DNA from 2 places in the Halomonas sp. KHS3 genome. Region 2 is predicted to be linked to the other one. Evidence: predicted binding sites of a transcription regulator. Region 2 holds the regulator's gene; the other holds the start of a gene.
The links. The regulator FliA, encoded in region 2, starts transcription of late flagellar genes. The targets are predictions, from matches to a motif close to CTAAAGTTNNNNNNNNNNCNGCCGATA.

Region 1 (8,601 bases), on a different contig from region 2:
TATCTGTAATGCCATACACGGTATGCAACAGAAAAGCCAGTTTGGAGCGCTGGTTTTCACTCAGCTCAGCCAGCCGCTCGTGAGTGGGCAGGAAAATGGCATCGGCACTTTGAAGTTCGGTAGCTTGGCGAATTTCTGCAGATACGCTATCCGGCAGGTGGCTTAAGTGCTGTTGGTTATTGAAACGATAGAAACGAAAGCCGTGGCGTGACATCCAATGCTGAATTTCAGCTAAATTAGGCTGATGCTTATGCGTTGGCTGAAAGGCAATACGCACTTGAGTGACTAGCGTATCTTTAAGAGCTTTTTCGCCGTTTTCAAGGATTGCAGTGGCGTCGCTTAGATCATCTAGAATTAACCAATCCAGACTCTCCAGCCCTTCGATGCTATCTAACGCGATGGTATTGATCGGAAGCTTAGCAAGCACGCTTGCACCTGCTGGGTTAGCTCCGTACTGTTGTTCCGCTGGCAGCGGTTCCAGGGTGCTGCTCAATGCTGGATCTAAGCACGCATAAAGCGTCGCTGTGGTACCATTCCCAAGCACAGCATGTGGGAAAACTTGTACGTCGTCGCTACCTTCGAATTGATTCGGGTTTTCCACTCTGCTAGCAGGGTCGAATGAAACAATACCAAAGGCTTTTAGCTTCCTTAGGCTTACAAGACTTTGCTGCCGGATAAGCTCTGAACCGTTATCTAACACTATAATCTTGCTAGGTAAAGACCAGCTGAACTCGTCTGCCTCGGTTTCGAAATTTTCTGCATAAATAACATCAACGGGTGTTTCTTCGTCTGTAAATTGTGCCTGCCCCGTTTTATCGAACGTTAAAGCAGTTGGCTGCTTTCCCTCGCAATGGCGCTGCCAAATGGCACGCATCGCATCAGTAAAGTGTCTTGAAAAACGAGTGGCATCACATACAGGCGATTCTAATAAGGCCTGACGCAAGTGTTGCCTAATAGTAGCAAGACTATCTAAATCACTGGCTAACGAAATAGCACGTTCTTGGTAATCTTCCCAACTATTTACTACTAGCTCCGGCATACCTGCATTGGCTAAGTGGGTGGCACTATGTCTTCCGGCGAAAGTTGGCCCAGGAAGCGTGATAACAGGAACTCCCATTAACAAAGCCTCACAAGTCGTTAAACCACCAGAATAAGGCCAAGGGTCTAAAGCAATATCTACATTTTCGTACGAGGCAAGTAATTCTCTATGGCGGGATGGCCCTTCAATAATTAATCGATCAGCTGATATACCTAAGTCTTTTATTTTTAGCTCAATATGATCTTTCATCTCCTTCGATTCATATTGAATACTCTTTAAATATAACTTTGAACGTGGCACTCGATGTAAAATCTCTGCCCAACGACTAATTACAACGTCATTTATCTTTTTACCATTATTAAAACATGCAAAAGTAACAAACCCATTTTTAATCGCAGGCAAAGAAGATACTAAAGGAGCATACACAGGTGGAGAGTAGCATATATAGTCGTCTGGCAATCGAATTAAATTTTCAACATATCGATCATCCACCCCTAATGGTGTTTCAATACTATCAGAGATAAGATAATCGATAGCTTTAACGCCTGTTGTATTTATCAGCCCACCAACCCATTTAATCTGAAGTGGCGCTGCTCTCATGGCCACAGCCATCATTCGATTTCCGGAGTTATGGCCTGACAAGTCAACAAAAATATCAACACAGTCAGAAACGACGAGTGAACAAAATTCTGAATCTTCTAAGTGGTCAATTACTTGCCATTTACTGGCGATATTTTTAAAACGCTCAGTAACATCATCACAATGATTATTCGAGCTATAAAAGTAAAAATCAAATTGATATGAAGAACAGTTTTCTAATGCTGAAATTATCATATGGCCTACAGGATGGCTACGAAAACCATCAGATATCATGCCAATACGAATTTTTTTTTCTTTTTTTAATAAAACGTTAAACTCTTTGGTTTCTGTTAAATCAAAACTTCTACCCCATTCCATACATATTTTTTGCAGTTTAGCTTCAGAAATCTCTGGATGATAATGCGCAGTTGTTAAATAATTTGACCACGCAAGTGAGGTACTGTCAGGAAACGAGATGGCTTTTTTGTATACTGCAAGGCTTTCTTCTAATCGCCCAAGGCTATTGAGCACATTCCCTAGGTTATTATGTAATGCAAAACTATTTGGATTTATAGAAACCCCTTTTTCATAACAAGACAATGCATCTTTATAACGATGCAATGACATCAATATATTGCCTTTAAGTGAAAGATATTCACCTTTTTTTGGCTTTAATCGGCATGCCGCTTCTGCAAAAATAAGTGCATCTTCATTCTTCCCCTTCTTACTCAACAAATAAGCTAATCCGTAGCAAATACCAGGATTACGTTTTTCAACTTCATACCCTTTCAGCAAATACTCCTCAGCTTCATCATATAGCCCTAGAAAATAAGATGCCTCCGAGTATTTTGCGTAATCCTTAGCATCACAAGCGCCGATATTATCAAGTGTCGCAAAAACGTCATAAGCACTTTGATAGTTTTTATCATCTAAAAACTCGATTGCTTTTTTCTTCAAATTATTAATATTACTCATCAAACACCTTCACTATAATCAGCATATGCACATAACCATAGCTCTCATGCTAATCAATAAATCTAAAAAAAGACACAGCCACCGTGAAATATTTTGCAAATAGAGACTAGAATGAAAATTATAAGTAAATATTTTAAACAAAAAAGGCAGGCCATAGGCCTGCCTTATATGTACTTGTCTTAACTAAAAATTATCCCAGAAGAGACAGTACGTTCTGCGGTGTTTGGTTTGCCTGTGCCAGTACAGAGGTGCCAGCCTGTTGCAGGATCTGAGCACGGGTCATGTTAGCGACTTCACTTGCGTAGTCAGCATCTTCAATACGTGACCGAGCAGCGGATAGGTTGGTTTCGTTGGTCTGCAGGTTGGTGATCGCAGACTCGAAACGGTTTTGGATCGCACCTAATCCAGAACGCAGCTCGTCGACTTGCTTCAGAGCACTATCAAGCTGCTCCATCGGATTAGCAGTTGCACCGTTCAACAGGTCTTTAGCTGACAACTCACCACCAGCAACGGTAAACGCAGCTTCCGTTTGATCAGTAGTAATGTCGGCCTCGGAAGGCTCTAGCGCTACGCTGAAGTCCTGAGCATTAGCGGCGCCAGTACCTGCAATATCAAAGCCTTGCAATTTAAGGGCTGTAACTTCTGATTCATTTTGAGCTTCAATGTTAACTTCAGCATACCAATTACCGGCTTCATCAACTTTGGCAGAACCCGTATCTACTGTAATGGCACCGGCTGACACACCTAGTTTTGTTGCAAGGTCAGCTGCGAAGTCATTGACAGAGCTACCTACAACAGCAGTTGAGGATCCGTATGCTTTTTCAAATGCTGCAGTTGCTGTAGCACCACCAGCTGCAGCAAGATCAGTCGAAGTACCTTGTGGGCCATTAACATTGAAGCTGGCAAGGTTTAGAGTACCAGCAGTGATTTTTTCCAAGGCAACGTCGATAGACTCACCGTCGTTGGCACCCACCTGAATAGACAGGCTTTGGTCGTCAGCAAGCACTTTAACGCCGTTGAAGTCAGTCTGATCAGAGATACGGTTGATCTCAGTCAGACGCTGATCGATTTCGTCCTGAATGGAAGCACGGTCATCAGCAGAGTTAGTGTCGTTCTGAGACTGAACGGCCAGCTCACGGATACGCTGCAGGTTGTCGTTTACCTGGTTCAGGGCGCCTTCAGCGGTTTGCGCAACGGAGATACCGTCGTTGGCGTTACGCTGAGCCTGTGACAGACCAGTGATCTGTGAAGACATGCGGTTGGCGATGGCTTGGCCAGCGGCGTCATCTTTAGCGCTGTTGATGCGCAGACCAGAGGACAAACGCTCCATAGCGGTAGACAGGGAATTCTGTGATTTAGCCAGGTTGTTCTGGCCGATCATCGCTGTGATATTGGTATTGATCACTGACATGGTGTGTATCTCCTTGCATGGACACTGGCCTTGAAGGCCCGCTTTTCGGCCACTTTGTGTGCCGTTATATTAATTAACGGCAGCGCGGCGGGGTTCTTTAGGGGAAGTGGTAAAAAAAGATGTAAAAGTTGGTAACTGAGAGGTGATGCAAGTAGTGTTTTTAGCAAACATAATGATTGTTGCGCTTCTCTTGCAAAAACGGCCTCATAGTATAGGAGGCCGTTTGTTCATTCTGGGTTCTGGTTAACGTTACTTCTTGCGACCTAGCTGAGCGTCAAGTGCATCAAACTGCTGGGTGAGGTAAGAGCTGGTTTGGTTCATTTGGGCGACCATGCCATCTAACTGACCAAACTGCTTACGATAGCGGGCGATGGTGCTCTCTATCGTCTTTTCCATGCGTTCAAAGCGTTCATCTAAGCTTTTTACACGATTTTCCGCTCCCGTAATGGCACCTTTGATAGTTCCATTGTCACTTAATAAGTTGGTTAACGTCGTGGTTAGCTGCCCTGCCATGCCACTCGCTTCATCTTTGCCAGCAAAAAAATCGCTGAGCGCGTCGGGACTCTTGGCCGCCAGATCACTTAACTTGTCTTCATCGAGCTCTAGCTTACCGTCACGCTGCAAGGTAATGCCTAGCTGGTTAAGGGTAGAAAACTCACCTTCCGCAACACTACCTATCATCACACTGCGCAACCGAGACTCAATGGTGCGTACCGTGCTGTCTCCTAGCAACTTACCGGCAGTTTGGGTTTTGCTATCATATTTTGTAAGGTTATTAATTGTTCCTTCCAAGCTATTATAGGCTTTAACAAACTCGCCTACCGCCTCGCGCAACGCTAGGGTGTTGCGCTCAACGCTTACCGTGCTGGTAGCCGTCTCGCCATCTTCCAACGCTAAACTTGCAATGTTGAGTGTAACGCCTTGAATAGCATCTTCAATTTGGTTACTGGCACTGGTGATATCAATTCCATTTACCTTCAATACAGCATCTTTGCCCATCTGCTGGGTAGCCGCATCTTCACTAAAGGGGCCAGCCACAGCTACACCACCGCCATCAACAAAACTAAAACTATTGATTGAGGCCTCAGCGCCGCTTTCCTTGGAACTCAATGCCAATCGATAGCCCGTACCGTCATTGATGATAGAGGCACTGACTCCCGACTCTTTGTCTGCATTAATTGCATCACGAATATCGCTTAGACTGCTATCGGCTGTTAGGGCGATATCGACACTATCGCCACTGCCAAAGCTAAGCTGAAACGCAGTCGCCCCTTGTAAGTCGAGCGCAGCATCTTGATCGCCAACGCGGGTAGACGCGAGCGTACCCGCAGTGGCCAACTGGCTAACTTGAACGCGATAACTGCCGGGCAATGCATCGGCTGTCGCTGTTGCTTTTACGCCCTCTCCCTGCACGTTGGCAGAAAGGCTTTGATACAGCTTAGGATCGTTTATTTTCCCTACTACATCTTTAAAAGCATTCAGCGATGTTTGCAGTTGACCATAGGCTGAAACTTTGGCGCTTTGATCTGCTTTTTGCTTCGTAATCGGCGCAAGCTTACCGCGCTCTGCTTTCTGCAATTGATCCAATAGGCCAGTCAGGTCAAGACCCGAGCCAACGCCAAGGGAGGTTATCGTCGCCATATTGACTGTTCCTCAGTAAAAAGGCTAAACCTGAAACATTCAGCGCATGGGGGTACGCTGACAATTGTGATATGTAACCCTATCGGCTGATTAGCGGGTAACTTTAGCGCTTTTTCTTTCGCTAAATTGATTGTTTTTCTTTTGCTAACAAAAACGCCTGCTTAGCACAGGCGTTTTGGGGTGGGGTTAGGCGGCAGAGTGGATCAGCCTCGACCTAGCTGCGCATCCAGCGCATCGAACTGTTGGGTGAGATAACTGCTGGTCTGGTTCATTTGCGCAACCATGCCATCCAATTGACCAAACTGAGTGCGGTAACGAGATATCGTTTGCTCAATTGATTGCTCCATACGGGTATATTGCTCTACAAGCGATGCTTTGAGATTTTCAGCCCCGCTAATCGCACCTTCCACTCGGCCATTAGAGCTAAGTAATTGTTCGACAGCTGTATTAATTTGCCCTGCCATACCCGCCTCATCCGTATCGCCTGCGAAGAAGGTTGAAAGCGCACCTTGGTTATTAGCAATGGCATCATCAAGTTTGTCCTGATCGATCTCAAGCTTGCTATACCCAAGCTCGCTATCGTACTTATGAGAAATGCCAACATCGCTGAGAATGGAGAGTTCACCCTCAACAGCCCCACCCAGTACACCGCGCAAGCGCGATTCGACGGTACGGACGGTGCTATCGCCCAATAGCTCACCCGACTCGCCAGTTTCGAAATTGAAACTGGTGAGATCACCAATCTTGTCTTTAAGGCCATTGTAGGCTTCCACAAAGCTGGTCACAGCCTCGCGAACAGCGCGGGTGTCTTGCTCAACGGTGACCGTACTATCACCCTCTTCTTCAAGGTTAAGTGTCACACCTTGGATAGCGCCTTCTACCTTATTAGTGGAGCTGGTGATGTCAATGCCGTTGACGGTAAGCGCTGCGTCAGTACCGCTTTGCAGCGTATTGGCGGTATCTGAAGTGAACGGGGCAGTACCGTCAAAACTGAAATCAGCGATAGAGGCATCTGCGCCGGTTTCACTAGAGCTAAGCGCAAGGCGGAAATTGGTACCATCATTAATGATAGTCGCGTTCACGCCAGAATCTTCAGTGGCGTTAATTGTATCGCGAATATCTTCCAGAGTGCTGCCTGACGCTATATCGACCTCTTGAGTGGAACCATCAGCAAAGTTCAGGGTTAATTTTTGGTCAGCAGCTGTGATTGCCTCATCGGCGGCTGTCACCCCTTCTGAAGCAAGTGTGCCGCGAGTGGCTAGAGTGTCAACGGTAACGTTATAGCTGCCTGGCTGCGCTTCCGCATCAGCAGCGGCAGTAATGGCTGAACCGCCCACATTAGTGGAGAGACTTTCGTAAAGAGCACTGTCATTGAGCGCATCAGCAGCAGTTTGAAACTGCGAGAGCGCGCTCTTCAACTGCCCGTAGGCGGAAATCTTGGTCTGCTGGGTTTCCTGCCGCGCCGCAAGCGGAACAAGCTTCTTTTCCTCAGCGTCTTGTAACTGATCCAATAAGCCGTTGAGATCCAGGCCTGAGCCAATACCAAGTGATGAAATGGAAGCCATACTTTACCGTCCTCTTTTATAACGTCATCACGCTGTTGCTTACACTGCCCGTGAAGAAATTTATCATCCTAGTAGTTAATAGCTATCGACCGTTTGAAATTAAACTTAAATCTTTTTTTGCTCACCACCTAATCGTGGCTCTTCCGCCCTACCCCAATGTAACGCAACCCTGCCTCTTCAACAGCACTTGGCGTATACAAATTACGCCCATCAATGACGACTTTTCCAGCCAACTGGTCGGCTAGCCAATCAAAATCGACACTGCGAAACTCTTTCCACTCGGTGCAGATAACCAAAGCATCGGCACCTTTCACTGCCTGAATTCGGTCACCTGCCAGCATCAGGTCATCCCGCTCGCCATAAATGCGGCGGCATTCTGCCATGGCTTCGGGATCAAATGCCTGCACCTTAGCGCCCGCTTGCCAGAGTGCTTCCATTAACGTACGGCTTGGGGCTTCACGCATATCATCCGTATTGGGTTTAAAGGCCAAGCCCCATACTGCGATGGTCTTACCGCTTAGATTGCCTAAGTTATCTTGCAGTTTTGTGAACAGGGTCTGCTTTTGGCGTAAATTCACTGACTCGACGGCGGTGAGCAGTTCCGGCATATAGCCTAATTGACGCGCGGCACGCTCTAACGCTTGGACATCTTTGGGGAAGCAGGAGCCGCCGTAGCCACAGCCAGGGTATATAAAGTGGTAGCCAATACGTGGGTCGCTGCCAATCCCTCGGCGCACGTCTTCAACGTCCACTTCGAGCCGTTCGGCAAGATTGGCGATCTCGTTCATAAAGCTGATTTTGGTGGCGAGCATGGCATTGGCGGCGTATTTGGTCAGCTCTGCGGCCCGCACGCTCATAAACATCAGCTTTTCGTGGTTGCGGTTGTAGGGGGCGTAGCACTCTTGCATATGCGCTTTCACCCGCTCGCTTTCTGTACCGACGATAATCCGCGCGCCACGGGTAAAGTCATCTATCGCCGCCCCTTCCTTCATAAACTCAGGGTTCGAACACACATCGAACGCGAGCGATACACCTCGCTGTTCGAGCACATCGCTGATAACGGCGTGGACTTTTTCCGCGGTGCCCACCGGCACGGTAGACTTATCAATCACCAGCTTATAGCTATCCATATGCTGGCCGATGGTGCGCGCCACCTCTAATACATAGCGTAGGTCGGCACTGCCATCTTCATCGGGCGGCGTTCCCACGGCGATAAACAGCAGTTCGCCATCGGCTACCGCCTGGGCAGCGTCGGTAGTAAAGCGTAAACGGCCAGCCGCCACGTTATGGGCAACGATAGTGCTTAGCCCTGGCTCGAAGATCGGCACCTCTCCGCCATTAAGCTGATCAATCCGATCAGCGTTAACATCCATACAGGTGACTTGATGACC
Region 2 (8,601 bases):
CTTGTAGGCCTCAGCCCCCGCGTTGGAGAGAATACGACCGGCAGGTATGGCGCCATTTTCCAGCGCCCAGCGGAACTTCGGCAGCCACTCTTCCGCCTTATCACCTTCCACCGCAGCCAGGGCGCGAGCAACACGTTCAAACGTAGCACCGACGTCTTGATCCACGGGCTGACTATGACGATCCTTGAGACGGTATTTGGCGTCCCAGATTTCCCGCGAGGGGGCCTGCATCGGGACATCATTAGAGGTCTTCATAGCCTTGGCAGCGGTGCTCATGTCGCAAAACTCCTTCACAGCGGGGTGAATTATAGCGCTCAAATAGGGCGATTATACGTAGCATCGGAGTGAAGTATAGACGTGACCTCCCACCATATGAGGCACTTTTTTTAATTTTTTCTACCATATATAGGAAAATCAGCGCGTTACTGTTTTGCCAATCCCAAACACGATATAGACTGGGGTTTTGGGTTAAATGGCTTTGATCATGTCCGCAACTCACTTCCTGCGCTCTCCATCCCAGTATCTTTGCACGCTCACGTTTACCGTTGTGGCGATAGCGACCATGTGGATGGTCGCTACGCCCGTCACTAACGCGACCACCTTCAATACCGACGATGTGGCCACCCACGACCATTGGCAGTCAATGACGCTCTCACTGGGGGGCGAACGCCACTATCGGGCGGTAGAAACCCACAGCTACTCGGATGCGACGCTGAGCTTGAATGCCACCTCGGGCGTTTGCGATTTACCCTGGCTGGAGATGCGCGTCACCCTTGAGCAGCAGCAGGGAGAGAGCCGTACAGTAAACCTGGTGCCCACTCGGCTGCGCATCGATGAGCGGCCCGTTATCGACACCATGGCGGAATTTATCACTGAGCGCGGCGATGACGGGTTTTATGCTCACTTTTATTTAAGTGACTTGGCATCACTGATGGCCGACATGCGCCAGGGGGAGCAGCTATTTCTCGGCTTCGACCAGGACGAGCGCGAGCCGTGGTATATGACCTTTAGCCTAAAAGGCGCCGATGCGGCGATCAACCGGATGCTCACCCAGTGTGAAGGTAGTGGCACCTAAAGGTTTGCTTAAATCAGCACCACAGGCTCAAGCGCCATTTCAACGCGGTTGCGTCCGCCATGCTTAGCGCGGTACATGGCGTCATCAGCCCGGGAGATAAGGGTTTTACAGCTGTCACCCGGCTGCCAAACGGCGACACCGATACTCACTGTAACCGTTTGCTCAACGCCCTCTATACGCAGCTCTTCTACCAGCGAGCGCAGCCGCTCAGCCAGGCCAGTGGCGGCATCAACATCGGAATGAGTCGCCAGCACAATAAACTCTTCGCCTCCCCAACGGCCCAGGTGGTCGCAGCCACGCAGCGAGCTTTCCACTAAGCGCGCCAGGGCCACCAGCACATCGTCACCCACGCTATGGCCGTGAGCATCGTTGATCTGCTTAAAGTTATCCACATCGAACAGTAGCAAGGCAAAAGCGGCCGCATAGCGCTTGGCAGCCACCAGCTCTGCATTGATCGCTTCTTCGATGCGGTAACGGTTCCACACCTTGGTTAGAGGATCGAAATGGGCTAATTGCTCAAGACGCTGGTTGGCTTCGGCAAGGGCTTTGCGTTCGTGCTCCAGGTGCATATTCAGTGAGCTAATTTCATAGGCAGAAATCGCCAGCGTCAGGTCTTCCCCCAAGTCTACCGCCGCTAAGCGCTCTACCCGCAGCCACGCTTCACTTCTGCCGACTACCTCTTCAGACCAAGCAACCGATGGAGCCAATATCACGGCCGGTTTAGGGTTGGTTGTAGGCTGCATCGCCCAATACAGCGTTTCCACCTGCTCGGGGCGAAAAAAAATCAGCCAGGCGCGCTGGGTCGAACTCATTGGCAGCGGCACTGCTAGAGCCCCACACTGCTCGGGCATGGCTAGCGAAGCGGTTAACGTCTCTTTGCCGATTTCGCGCGTGCACCAAGGGCCGCTATGTACATGAGTTCTTTCCAGGCGCAGCACAAACTGGCTTATCGCTTCTGGAGTCGGCGTCACACCCGCTTGATAAGCGCCACCATTCACCCACAGCACCACGCCATGGGCGCGAAACAGCTTCATCCAGATAGCCGCCTGCTCATGAAGTAACTGTTGGGGACTTTGCGGCTCGCTGCGCGCTCGCGCACTGAGCACGAGGCTATCCTGAACCCGTTGTAGGTAGCGGGCTTCTTGACGCGCCCGTAGCAACAGCATGCGCTGGGTGGCCATTTGCACGAGGGTGCGAACGGCATCACGCACGGGGGGTTCAACCGAGTGCGGTGCTGGCGAATGGCAAAACACTAGACCCCATAAGCCAGTATCCCCCTGCATGGCCAAACTGAATGACCCACGCACCCCCAGGCGATTTAAATATCGCTGCCGCTCAGGGGCAGGGGCGCGTAAAAAGCTGCCGCTAAGGCTCACTCCCGAGTAGGCGGGAGTCAGCGTTTCAGGCGGCGCATCGACGTCTTCAATTAACCGAACGGGGTAATGTTGGTAACTTTTGCGTAAGGCGACAGGGAAGTCGCTTGAGGGGAAGCGCTGACCCAACAGCGAGGGCAGCTGGTTGCCCAGCGCTTCGGCAACCATTAAACCATGCCAATCACTGTCGAAATGGCACACGGTGACGCGATCATGGCCGGTGAGCTGTTGAATAGCGTTAACCAAGCAGTCGAGCAGCTCTTCCTGGTGGGTTGCGTCGGCTAAATGCATCAGCCGCTCATTGACTGTGCCAAGCAGGCGGCGCTTACCTTGGGGGTTGAGTGGCTCAATCTCGACGATGACCTTCCCACCTGCTCGGTAAGCATAGAGCTGAAAACGCATGTTGCTATGCTTGGAACGAATAAACACCAGCGGGCCGGAGAGTTTCTGCTGCCCCTGCAACTCGCGGCGCACCCGCTGGCTTAGCCGTTTTCCTAACACATAGGCAAGAGTGTGCGGCCCATTTTCAGGGCGCTCAATACCGGTCAAGCGGGTTAAGTTGGTGCTACTGGCTTGAATGCGGCGACAATCGGCATCTAAAACCAGCAGAGCTCCAAACGACTGCAACCGCGGGTGGTACATGGACACAAACGTGGCCTCGCAATCTATTCACCCTCGACCTGCTGCCTTAGCAACAACTCTACGCGACGGTTGGCAGCTCGGCCCTCCGCCGTTGCGTTCGGTTCCATGGGTTGGGTGTCGGCATAACCGACGGCCCGCATACGAGAGATATTGAATCCTTGGCGCTCTAAATGCCTCACCACAGCGATAGCCCGCGCTGATGAAAGCTCCCAATTAGAGGGGAAGCGGGCCGTTGAAATAGGCACGCTGTCGGTGTGGCCTTCTACCGAAATCTGACCGTCAAAACGGGTCAGCACATCGATAAGGCTTTCTACCACCTCTTGCCCACGGGAAGTCAGTACAGCTTGACCGCTGGGAAATAAAAGGCTGGTATCAATACGTAACGTGACCCCTTCACTCCCTTGCGAAACACTGACACCGGGGATGTCGAGCCCATCAAACTGCGGCTGAACCCCTGAATGGCGGGGCTGAATACCAGTGGCTAGAGACGCCAGCGGCAATGATGATACAGCGCTAGCCGAGCGCATGAAAGCAGTATCAGCCGCCTCACCGCCTCCCGGCGGTGTCAGTGAAAGCAGCAGCACAAAGAGCGTGATTAGCAGCGTCAGCACATCCAAATAGCTGGTTAGCCAACCCTCGTCACCATCGCCTGGCGACGGCGTCATTTCCAGTGCGTGGCGCGTATCACGGTCAAGCATCTGGCCTACCCCTTCGCCGCCGCACTAACCGACGAATCAGGCCTTGGTTTGACGCTGTTATCACGGATCTCATCGTGATAGTTAGCTACAAACGAGTTGAGGGTCTCTTCAATAAACGACGGCAGGCGGCGCTTGGTAATCAGCGAAATACCTTCCAGCACCATGTTCATGGTAATCAGCCGCTCTTCGGTGCGGCGCTCGAGTTTCACCGCAATCGGCTTAAACACCAAGTTGGCGAGTAAAATGCCGTAGAAGGTGGTGAGCAGGGCCACCGCCATGCGCGGGCCGATCACCTGCAGGTCGCCTGCGTCCATGACTTCCAGCATATTGACCAGCCCCACCAGGGTGCCGATCATGCCAAATGCGGGTGCGTAGGTGGCCATGGTACGGAATATTTGTGCCTCAGCATGCTCACGCGCTTTAAGACGGGCAATGCGCCAACGCAGCATGTCAAAAATTTCATCCTCTTTGGTGTTGGCAATGACCAGTTGGATCCCGGTACGCAAAAACGGGTTTCGGGTATGCTCCAACTCGCGCTCGACAGCACGTACATCGCCCTTAAACCAGAGTCGCGACATATCCACCAATTCGCGGATATCGTCACGCATATAGGTATTTTCGCGCCGGAATACCAAGCCCACCAACCGTACGACACGCAGCACCTCTTTCAGCGGATAGCTGATAAAGGTTGCCGCTAGGGTACCGGTCACCACAATGGCCAAACCCGGCAAATTGATAAAACTTTCAGGGGACTCTGCGGTGAAAAACAGCACGCTCACCAACAGTAGTATGCTGGCAAATATGCCTATCAGCGTCGAAGGGTTCATCCACGGCTCCTTGCCGGTCACAAGTGAGTAAAAAGAGGTGTTATGCCGAGTCGTGTAAACGCGCGCGTAAGCGGCTGACGGCTTGGCTGTGCAGTTGTGAAACGCGTGACTCCGTGACGCCCAACACAGCCCCTACTTCCTTAAGGTTGAGTTCTTCTTGGTAGTACAGCGCCATTAGCAGCTTTTCACGCTCTGGCAGCGCTTCAATTGCCTCAATCAACGTTTGTCGTTGCTGGCCGTCTAGCAACTGCTCGAACGGTGAATTAGCCAATTCATTATTGCTAGGCTCGCCACCATCGGCCACCAGCTCTTCAAACGGCAACAGTTGACCACTGTTGGTGTCGTTGAGGAGCTGCTGATACTCACTCAACGGCATTTCAAGGTGTTGGGCGATTTCGTTCTCTTCTGGTGCCCGTCCGAGCTGTTGCTCTAATTGACGAACGGCACTGTCAACCGCTCGCGCTGAGCGGCGCACGCTGCGGGGCAACCAGTCGCGGGTACGTAATTCATCCATCATTGCACCGCGAATACGCTGACTGGCAAACGTCGCGAACGTTGCTCCCTGGGTGGCATCGAAGCGCCCCAGTGCTTCCAGCAGCCCTACCATCCCGGCTTGAATAAGGTCGTCGAGCTCAATGCTGGCTGGCAAACGGACCTGAAGCGTCAAGGCCTGACGTCGTACCAGTGGCATGTATTGCGTCAACAGCTCACTCTGTTTGATCCTGCCTTGTGCTGTGTACATCCTCTCGCCTCGCGTCTATCCAGCCTTCACTGATAGTTCACAATCATTTGCAGCCCCTGGACACGAACAGGCCGCTGCCCCGGACGTAAAGCGAAGCGAAAATGCAACGGCGCATCCGCGGCAAACCCCGCCAGGGCAGTGGTAGTCCCCCGCATGCCAGCTAACGCAACGCACTGCTCAGGATGGCACAGCCAAGCGTTTAATAACGCACCAGGGGGATATTGAAACTGCCAATGAATACGCCCGAGCTGTGCTGACTCCACATTGTTAGCAGCAGCGGGTGGGGTAGCGTTTTGACTAGCACTTGCCCTATCACTCATCGCTACCATCAGACCTGGTATCTGGCTGCTCCAGCTACCGGGTGTCGCCTGAGCGTTTCCCGTTAACCCTGCTAGTAGACACCCTGTCAGCAGTACTGGGCTCAGTAGCAGTCTCCCTCTTAATAGCCAGCTTAGCATGCTTGGTCTCCTCAGCAGAGTGCGCTCATCGTGCAAGTACCAACAGCTCCATATTTAAGTAGTAATCAGCTGCCTCACGCAAGTTATTGAGCAACCCTTGACGCGGCAAATGCGGCTCGTGGAGCGCCAGCAAACGGCGCGGCCCGCCACGCTCATGTAATTGACGCAAGGTACGGAACATGGAAGCAAAGGTATCGGCATCGCTACTGATCCACAGTGCCCAACGGCTGTATTGATCGCAAAGTTGGGCTAGGTCGGCCGTTTCGGCCATGACGATATGAATATCCCAATCCTCAGGATCACCGGCCCAGCTTCGACCTAACGTCGACCACTGCCCTAATCTTGCTTTAACCTTGTTCACCTGGGCTGCACCACTACCTGGTAGCCCGACCACAATAAGCGGAATTTTGGGCTGGTGCGCTACCACCGTTGCTGGCTCTTCCACCGCTGCAGCTGTCGGCGTTAACAGAGAGGTAGGCTGTTTAGATTCCGGCACGTGTTCTGCCGCCGCAACATCAACTGTACCCTCAGCTTGCTGCTGTTGGCGCTGCAGGTTTGCCCACTTGCGTAGACCCGATGCTTGATCCTGTTCGCTCACACCACGCCCTCTCGACTAACACTGCCCATTTGACGAATCGCATCTCGTGCCATAAAGGCGTAGACCAGTGCATCAAGCATGCCGGTATCGCGGCGGCGACGGCTGTTGCCTAACAGGTTGAGCAGATCGCCACGCAGCGTCTGCGCCTCCTCATCATCAGCAACATCGAGATGCCCGGCGACCGATGCCACACCGCTGGCCATCAATAGGCGAACTTCAGCATTTAGATCCCCGCTATCGGCCTCTTTTAACTGCTGCCACGCGCGACGCGTCAAGGCGGCCAAGCCTTCGCTTTGCAGCTGGGTTAACAGCAGTGAGAGCACCTCTGCTCCTAGCCGAGCGGGGGTAAGCCAGTAGCGGCGCGCCACTACTTTGGCGCTTTCCGGATCGCGAACTTCACCGAACCAGGCGAGTAGAGCCGTGCCGCTGGCGTCCTCGACTTCGGCGTAGGCAGTCCACAGTTGCACCGATTGGCCACGAAAACGCACGCCCACATGGTGCGTTAGCACACTGTCACTAAATAGCTGGCGGATAGATTGACGTTCGTGGTGAAAGCGTAACCGATGACTGGGGGCCACTTGGCTGACCCAGGTCAAGTGCTCAGCTTCCAGCCACGCTAGTGCATCCGGTTCAGGGAAGCGCGGCAGTAAGTGCACCGCTACACCGCTCGATGCCGACAGCGCGGCTAAGCGTGGCTGCCATCCTGCGGCGTGGCGATGCTGCAGCCAGGGTAGCGCCAGCCAGGCACCATCCGTGTCCAGGCCAATGTCCGGCATTGCCCAGTCGCAGCCGCGCTCATTGCGCCGCGGAAACCACGCCATCCCTAAGGTGGTCTTTGCCGCTGGATAACCGGCAAGTAATGCATCCAAATGCGTTTCCTGCAAACGACTAGGCAGCGAAGCTAGGTTCCAGATCTCTTCTAATTCCGCAAATCCCGTGACACGTTGGCGCAACCTCGCCAATAGCGACGACAAACGACGCCCTTGGCCCAGGACATCCCGCGACCAGCGCGGCATTCCCATCGGCGCATCGGCACTTTGCACCCGTTCACGCTGAGGAGTCGCGGTACTCAGCGCTTGATCCACTAGCGCATCGGGGGCGGCAAGGGCCATATCTTCGGGCACCTGCTGACCATTAGAACCAAACAGGACGCGCATCCCGTGACGCATAATAATATCTAACACTGGAGCCAGACGTCCCGCCTCATCCTGTTTGGTGATAATACAGTCATCTAACTCTGCGCCCGCCGCCCGCGCGGCCTGACGGTAGCGCAGCACCACTTCTTCGAGGGTTTCCGGTTGGCTGGCAGCATTGAGTAGCAGCACCAAACGTACCCGCGAGCGTCCTCCTTGCAGGTGGGCAATCTGCTCTATCACCCGCTGGTCACGCTGACTCATGCCTACGGTGTCGATAATTACCCACTGCTTGCCCTGCAGGCGGCCCAGCAAATCGTCGATGGGCTGTTCGGCATCCAAGGCGTACATCGGGGTATCCAGCAGGCGCGCATAAATGCGCAACTGCTCATGGGCACCGATCCGGAAGCTGTCGGTGGTAACCAGCGCTACCGGGCGCGTGCCGTGGCGCATCACAAAACGAGCGGCCAGCTTGGCGGTGGTGGTGGTTTTACCTACCCCCGTTGGCCCCACCAGGGCAACAATGCCGGTTTGGTCGAAAAAGCTTGCTTCATCGTTGAGTACGTAAAGGCGATCCATTAACTGCTGTCGCAGCCACTGCAGTGGGGCTTCGCTATCGCCGTCTAACCTGGTTAGCGATGCAGGCAACCCAGCCAGCAGTTCATCGGCAATTTCGCTGCTAAAACCCACATTCCATAGCAGTTGACGCAGCCGTGCAGCCGTTCCGGTGGGCGCTGCTGGCGATGGTGAAGCAGTATGGGTTGACTGGCTGTTTGCCAGCAGCGCTCGCATATCCTGCATTTCGCGCAGTAAGCGCTCGCTCATCGCCTGCATGGGGTCTTGCGCTGGGGGTGCTGTCGGCGTTTCGGGTGGTGCAGGTTCTGGTGAGGGTTCAAAGTGGTCGATGGCTTCATCCGCCATCGCTAAAATTTCAACGCCCCCTTCGGTACGCCGATTTGCGACAATCAAGGCGTCTTCACCGAGCGTTTCACGCACTTGGCGCATCACATCACGACTATTGGCTCCCACGAAACGTCTAACGCTCATGATTTACC

Region 1: RO22_RS20485 (FliC/FljB family flagellin) is a predicted target of FliA. The motif match lies at 4,079-4,105, and genes of this name have one in related genera.

What each region holds. Positions count from the first base shown of each region.
Region 1 is NZ_JWHY01000011.1:84,754-93,354, forward strand. Features, by position in the region: gene RO22_RS23950 (TDP-N-acetylfucosamine:lipid II N-acetylfucosaminyltransferase) at 1-2,593, opposite strand, end outside; gene RO22_RS20485 (FliC/FljB family flagellin) at 2,784-4,004, opposite strand; gene fliD (flagellar filament capping protein FliD) at 4,254-5,645, opposite strand; gene fliD (flagellar filament capping protein FliD) at 5,849-7,210, opposite strand; gene RO22_RS20500 (UDP-glucose dehydrogenase family protein) at 7,339-8,601, opposite strand, start outside.
Region 2 is NZ_JWHY01000012.1:23,614-32,214, forward strand. Features, by position in the region: gene RO22_RS21400 (adenosylcobalamin-dependent ribonucleoside-diphosphate reductase) at 1-276, opposite strand, end outside; gene RO22_RS21405 (hypothetical protein) at 473-1,075, shown strand; gene RO22_RS21410 (sensor domain-containing diguanylate cyclase) at 1,084-3,090, opposite strand; gene RO22_RS21415 (flagellar motor protein MotB) at 3,114-3,788, opposite strand; gene RO22_RS21420 (motility protein A) at 3,794-4,615, opposite strand; gene RO22_RS21425 (RNA polymerase sigma factor FliA) at 4,656-5,357, opposite strand; gene RO22_RS21430 (flagellar protein FlhE) at 5,384-5,815, opposite strand; gene RO22_RS21435 (hypothetical protein) at 5,841-6,413, opposite strand; gene flhF (flagellar biosynthesis protein FlhF) at 6,410-8,593, opposite strand.